One region of the Vibrio sp. QJM3NY_21 genome, then DNA from elsewhere that is predicted to be linked to it. Evidence: predicted binding sites of a transcription regulator. Region 1 holds the regulator's gene; each other region holds the start of a gene.

Region 1 (2,270 bases):
ATTTTCTCTTGGTCTTGCCACAGGCCTTCGGGTAAAGCGAAATATTTAGTAACGACAGGGAAACCACGTTTTTTGTAGACGTACGGTTGAAACCCTTGTTGTTCGAACTGTTTCGTTGTGCATTTGTCTGCTCGTATGTGCAGCTGGTCATTTACAACCAGAGCAAACATAGTGTCATCAGCAAAAAGACCGAAGCCACCAAACATCGAGCGTGATTTTATTTTTCCTAGGGATTCAAATAATTTCATTGAATCCTTTAGTATCGGTTTATCCATGTTATTTATCTCGGTGTATTTGAACTACGCCACCAAATAAGCAGGTCCGAGAGATTAGCAAAATGTTGCAATTAAATTGTCAATTAGCCGTAAATTACTAAATTATTAGTAGTTACTGCATTTTGCCATCGGTAACCCCGCTACCATACCAACGAGTGGTTTAGGCCGGAAGCTTTGCGTCTCACTCTTTCAAGTGATTTGCCCTGTGCGTGACTGATTGAATAGAATAAAGTTTTTGTTGAATGAGGCTCACACTTGTTATTTCAAAATGTGATATTGCTTCAATTAATGATCTTTCCAGTATGATACCAGGTTCATTCATGTTGTTGATAAAAAAAGCGCACCTAAAGGTGCGCTTAATTATATTAAACTGAATTTATCAATTAATTTAACGTTTTAACTGTGCTTCGCTCAACAATTTCAGGGTGCATTTCGAACACACGCTTTTCATGGTCTTTATCTTTAATGCGTTCTAACAAAATTTCGAAAGCGTTCTTACCAACACGACGTTTGGGTTGGTGAACCGTTGTTAACGGCGGAGAGAAGTATTCAGCCAACTCGATGTTGTCATAGCCGATCACTGAAATATCTTCAGGGATACGAATTCCTTTCTCTTGCAATCTGCTCATTAGGCCGAGTGCCATCGTGTCGTTAAAACAGAATACGGCCGTTGGGCGATCTACCATCTTAATGATTTTCTCTGCAGCAAGAACCGCAGTATCACACTCGAAGTTACCTTCAATGATCATGTTATCATCGGTAGCAATCTTAGCTTCGTTGAGTGCGCGTTTGTAACCCGCGATGCGTTCAACACATGCCGCTTTGTCTAAGTGGCCACTTAAACAAGCAATCTTGGAGTGACCGTGCTCAATGAGGTATTTGGTCGCTAGGTAACCACCTTCCTCAGAGTTGTCGATGATCTTATCTGCTTGAGAACTCTCAGGGCCCCAATCCATAATCACTTTAGGAATGTCAGCGTGACGGTCTAACATGCCTCTTAGCTCTTCAGTTAGGTCAGAACACATAACTAAGATGCCATCTACACGTTTCTCTGCAAGCATTCGAATGTAGTCACGTTGCTTCTCATAGATACCGCCCGTATTACACAGAATCAAAGTGTAACCTTGACGGTAGCAGTAGCTTTCAACACCATCGATAACTTCAGAGAAGAATAGGTTAGTTGATTGAGTAACTAGCATGCCGATAGTGCGGGTTGTATTGCACTTCAAACTACGAGCAACGGCACTTGGTGCATAGTTCAGTTCGTCTACGGCTTTATTTACTTTTTCTTGCGTCGCTTCTGCAACAAAGCGAGTTTTGTTGATTACGTGAGAAACGGTTGTTGTTGATACGCCTGCTAAGCGAGCGACATCTTTTATAGTGGCCATGGTTTTATCCTATTAGAAGCTACTTTCCCAAAGTACGGAATGAAGTAGCCGTTAAGCTACCTAACTAAGAGCTTAAATTTGTAGGGCTCTTTGGGTACTAAAGTGCTAAAAAACAAAAAACCGCTATTGAGCGGCTTGTCTTAACACCGAAATGCTCAAAACTATAATAAGCATAGCATTTCGTGAATGTTTCATATTTTATCGTTTGCGGTCACAATTTTAGACTGACTAGAAATTACTCGCAATAAAATTCACCCGGAAATCCGGGTGAATTGTCACATTCTTCTGAATTTATTTAACGAGTCATCCAATAAGCTTATTCACCAGCAAGGTATTGGGTGTCCAATTTGCAGAATGCAAGTAGCAGAGATGAGACTGAAGCGTAGAAACCGAATTCGTCAACGTCATGACATTTAACGTTGAACTTTGGTACCCAAGTAAGAAGTTGTTGCTCGATAAATTGCTGTTGAACAATGAACGATTTTTCTAGCTCTTCTTCAAGTTCCGTTTCATTAGAACGGATGATCAAGTTGCCAAGGAAGTCGAGTGCGATAGCGATGTGGTCAGCTGGTTCTTTTAGGTCTTGGTTCACCACTAAGTTGTGCTT
Region 2 (2,270 bases), 1.6 Mb from region 1:
GTTCAGTTTGTGCTTTTACGAAATCAGCCTGACGCTCATTCTCAAACCTGATCAGTTGCTCAAGGTTTCTTGGTCGCCACTGACCTTTTTTGTACACGACTTGTTGGCTTACATAGTAATAAGCAGGCGCAGCGCGATAGGCACGTGTCAGGTTGCTGTTTTGTGTTAACCCCGTTGCGATAAGATCGATCTCGCCTTTCTTTAACGCCGGAAATAGGCCGGATAGACGGTAAGCGGGTTTAACCTCAAGCTTTACACCAAGTTCTTCTGCAAACTCGCGAGCTAACTCGTAATCCAAGCCAGCAGGACCATCTGGACCGATGTAATAAGAGAGTTGGTTATTCAGGGTGCCGACACGAAGAACGCCACGCTCTCGTATCTGCTCAAGGACACTTTTAGGTTCAGATTCAATCTGGCATCCAGCCAACCCAAATAGGGCAATAGCGAGCAGAAGAAACTTAGACGAAAAGATGAGCGTAAATTTAGGCATCAAAATGAAATCTCGAAAAGTGGAAGCCCCTTTATACCAAACCCCGCAAGGCTGGCAAAGCAGGTTTATTTAAACAGTTGTAAAAGTGGTGATAAATGCAGCAAAAGTACCATTTACACAGAAAGATAAAAAAAATAACGCAAACGGTTGCTTTTGGTGTTACGTCACAAAAAGAAATGCTTTATAATGCGCTCGCATTGAAGAGGTGGAATCGGCATAGGTTTGGCAACCTTCGGGAATAGCTTCGAAGAAAACAGTTAGGTTGTTCCTATAACCCACTGAATTTATTCCAATACTACCTTAATCAACTGCATAAGAGACGTAAGCACATGAGAATTTTGCGTGGCTCCCCAGCTCTATCTGAGTTTCGTGTTAACAAGCTTTTAGAGCTTTGTCGTGAATTAAGCTTACCTGTAACAGGTATTTACGCTGAGTTTGCCCACTTTGCTGATCTAACGGCAGACCTAGATGAGTCTGAAGTTGAGAAGCTAGAAAAGCTACTGACTTACGGTCCAACGATTGAAGAGCATGAACCTGAAGGTTTATTGCTGCTTGCAACGCCACGTCCAGGCACTATCTCGCCTTGGTCTTCAAAATCAACAGATATCGCACACAACTGCGGACTGGCTAAAGTGTCACGTCTAGAGCGCGGTACTGCTTTCTACATTGAAACCTCTTCTGAACTTTCTGAGCTTCAACTTGTTGAGCTGAAAGCAATTCTGCACGACCGTATGATGGAAGTGGTTTTCACTGACTTCGAATCAGCAGCGGCACTGTTCACTGTTGCTGAGCCTGCTCCTTATGCGGAAGTTGACCTACTAACTGGCGGACGTAAAGCGCTTGAAAAAGCAAACGTTACCCTAGGTCTAGCTCTTGCAGAAGATGAGATTGATTACCTTCTTGAAAGCTTCACTGAGAAGCTAGGTCGTAACCCGACTGACATCGAGCTAATGATGTTTGCACAAGCGAACTCAGAGCACTGTCGTCACAAGATCTTTAACGCTGATTGGACTATCGATGGCGTTAAGCAAGAAAAATCATTGTTCAAGATGATTAAGAACACCTTTGAAACGACACCAGAACACGTTCTGTCTGCTTATAAAGATAACGCAGCGGTAATGACAGGTTCTGAAGTCGGTCGTTTCTTTCCAGATCCAGAAACTCGTCAGTACAACTATCACCAAGAGAAAACACACATCTTGATGAAAGTTGAAACGCACAACCACCCAACGGCAATCTCTCCATGGCCGGGCGCGTCAACAGGTTCAGGCGGCGAAATCCGCGATGAAGGCGCGACAGGTATTGGTGGTAAGCCAAAAGCGGGTCTGGTTGCTTTCTCTGTATCTAACTTAAAAATTCCTAATTTTGTTCAACCGTGGGAAACGGACTTTGGTAAGCCAAGCCGTATCGTGACTGCGCTTGATATCATGCTTGAAGGCCCTCTTGGTGGCGCAGCATTCAACAACGAATTTGGTCGTCCAAACCTACTAGGTTACTTCCGTACTTACGAAGAGAAAGTAAACTCTCACGCAGGTGAAGAAGTACGTGGTTACCACAAGCCAATCATGCTGGCTGGTGGTCTAGGTAACATTCGTGATGATCATGTTCAGAAGAAAGAGATCCCAGTAGGTGCAAGCCTAATCGTTCTTGGCGGTCCAGCAATGAACATCGGCCTTGGTGGCGGTGCTGCATCTTCAATGGATTCGGGTTCTTCTTCTGAAGACTTAGATTTTGCATCTGTACAACGTGAAAACCCAGAGATGGAACGTCGTTGTCAGGA
Region 3 (2,270 bases), 220 kb from region 1:
AATTTGCGGACCTGTCTGTTCAAGAGCTCTATGATTTCTTGCAGCAAAGAGTCGATATTTTTATCGTGGATATGAACACACCCTATAGTGACCTAGACGGCAAAGATAACCATCCAGAGACTTATCACGTCATGGGCTATGAGAACGAATGTCTAGTAGCTTACAGCCGAATTATGGCTCAGAAGCTTGGATACCCCGTAGATGTTCTCCCTTTGCTCGATTCTGATGCAGATGATGTTTGTATCGGGCGAGTGATCGTAGCGAAAGAATACCGAGGTAAACAGATAGGTAACCAGCTCATGCAAGTGAGTTTTGATGCCACTCGGAAGATTTACCCTGATTGCTCAATTTTTATTTCGGCACAAGCTCATCTTAAAGACTATTATGGTAAGTTCGGTTTCGACGTAGTGACCGATCGTTACTTGGAAGATGGATGCAGTATGCTAGGCCTTAGATATACCCCACAGCTCGTTGCCGTTTAGCAAAAGCTGCAAGACAAAGACATCTAAAGACACAACATGGTATTGAAAGATTAAGTCGTTCTGAAATGCAAAAAACCCGACAACTCAGGGAGTTATCGGGTTTCTTTAAATAGTGGTACGCCCTGAAGGATTCGAACCTTCGACCACCTCCTTAGAAGGGAGGTGCTCTATCCAGCTGAGCTAAGGGCGCGCTACAGGAAAGGATTATACGAATTCGAATCAGTAAAGCAACGGCTTTATCTAACATTCTGATCCAAGTGAGTAAAAAAAGGGCAATAAGATTATAAGTGTTGGAAAATAGAACAAAGCAAACGTTTGCTTGATGGTAATCAAAAAGATTTTCTGGAATAATGCGCCAAAACATCAGCCACTAACTTGAATATCAATACTAAGGAAATTCATGACTGCTCAAAATATTGATGGAAAGCTAATTTCTCAAACAGTTCGCTCTGAAGTAGCGGCACGTGTAAAAGCTCGTACTCAAGCTGGATTGCGTGCTCCGGGCCTAGCGGTTGTTTTAGTGGGTGAAGACCCGGCATCTCAGGTTTACGTTGGCAGTAAACGCAAAGCGTGTGAAGAAGTTGGTTTCGTCTCGAAATCTTTTGATTTACCAGCAACTGCCACCGAACATGAATTGCTAACGCTAGTCGATCAACTCAACGAAGACCCAGAGATTGATGGCATTCTAGTTCAACTGCCTTTGCCTGCTGGTATCGATACTACTCACGTTCTTGAGCGTATCACACCTGAAAAAGACGTTGATGGCTTCCACCCATACAACGTAGGCCGTTTGGCTCAGCGTATGCCTAAGCTACGCTCTTGTACGCCTAAAGGCATCATCACGCTGCTTGACCGTTACAACATCGATTTACGCGGCAAGCACGCAGTTGTTGTTGGCGCATCAAACATTGTTGGTCGCCCAATGACTCTAGAACTGCTTCTAGCAGGTTGTACGACAACAACATGCCACCGCTTCACCAAAGACCTTGAAGGTCACGTACGTCAAGCAGACGTTGTTGTGGTTGCCGTTGGTAAGCCTAACTTCATTCCTGGTGTTTGGATTAAGAAAGGTGCTGTTGTGGTCGATGTTGGTATCAACCGTTTGGAATCTGGCAAGCTCGTTGGCGACGTTGAATACGATGTGGCTAAAGAAAGCGCAAGCTTCATCACACCAGTACCGGGTGGTGTAGGTCCAATGACAGTGGCGAGCCTAATCGAGAATACAATGATCGCTTGTGAGCAATTTCACTCGAAATAGTCGGCAATGACAGCTTAGGTAGTAATACCAGTGGCATGAATTGCCTCGCCCTAGAGTAAAATAAGCTAGAGCAAAATTAGAAAGCCGCAGCGTGAAAACGTTGCGGCTTTTTTGATACTGAGCTATTCGTTTTTGATACAAAGCGACTCGCTTTAAATACAGAGCACTCGCTACTTATCTGGAGTATCGATACCTTCAATCTCTTCCGAAGGCGGCAATAAACTAATGACCTGACACTCCGTTGATATGAGTTTTTCCAATTCAGAACCTTGTGTCACTAAGCGAAAATCACCATCATTAATCACGCCAAGTGGAATCGCTTTAGGATACAGCGCGTTAAACTCATTAAGGTCAAATGCTTCGGTCAAACCCGTGCTCTTAATTTGGCTACCTTGAGCCATCAAGGAGTTAAGTTTGGAATAGGTAACCCCTTCTGAAAACAGGCTTCTATTGCCATCACGGCTCACCTGATGCCTTTCATGTTTATTTTCTGAGGATTCAAGTTCAAACACCTTATTCTCACCAAACTC

Evidence for each region. Region 1 encodes PurR, which represses purine synthesis genes. Its sites were predicted from a motif close to TNANGNAAACGTTTNCNTNA; they were not measured.
Region 2: the regulator PurR is predicted to act here: its motif matches at 626-645, upstream of purL (phosphoribosylformylglycinamidine synthase).
Region 3: the regulator PurR is predicted to act here: its motif matches at 786-805, upstream of folD (bifunctional methylenetetrahydrofolate dehydrogenase/methenyltetrahydrofolate cyclohydrolase FolD).

The regions. Positions count from the first base shown of each region.
Region 1 covers NZ_CM173513.1:2,328,220-2,330,489, reverse strand. Annotated here, with positions in the region: gene AC3CID_RS10255 (TfoX/Sxy family DNA transformation protein) at 1-275, opposite strand, end outside; cyclic di-GMP riboswitch class I at 403-488, opposite strand; gene purR (HTH-type transcriptional repressor PurR) at 659-1,663, opposite strand; gene torD (molecular chaperone TorD) at 1,980-2,270, opposite strand, start outside.
Region 2 covers NZ_CM173513.1:726,778-729,047, forward strand. Annotated here, with positions in the region: gene mltF (membrane-bound lytic murein transglycosylase MltF) at 1-490, opposite strand, end outside; gene purL (phosphoribosylformylglycinamidine synthase) at 820-2,270, shown strand, end outside.
Region 3 covers NZ_CM173513.1:2,552,437-2,554,706, forward strand. Annotated here, with positions in the region: gene AC3CID_RS11195 (GNAT family N-acetyltransferase) at 1-482, shown strand, start outside; tRNA gene AC3CID_RS11200 (tRNA-Arg) at 596-672, opposite strand; gene folD (bifunctional methylenetetrahydrofolate dehydrogenase/methenyltetrahydrofolate cyclohydrolase FolD) at 883-1,740, shown strand; gene AC3CID_RS11210 (cation:proton antiporter) at 1,911-2,270, opposite strand, start outside.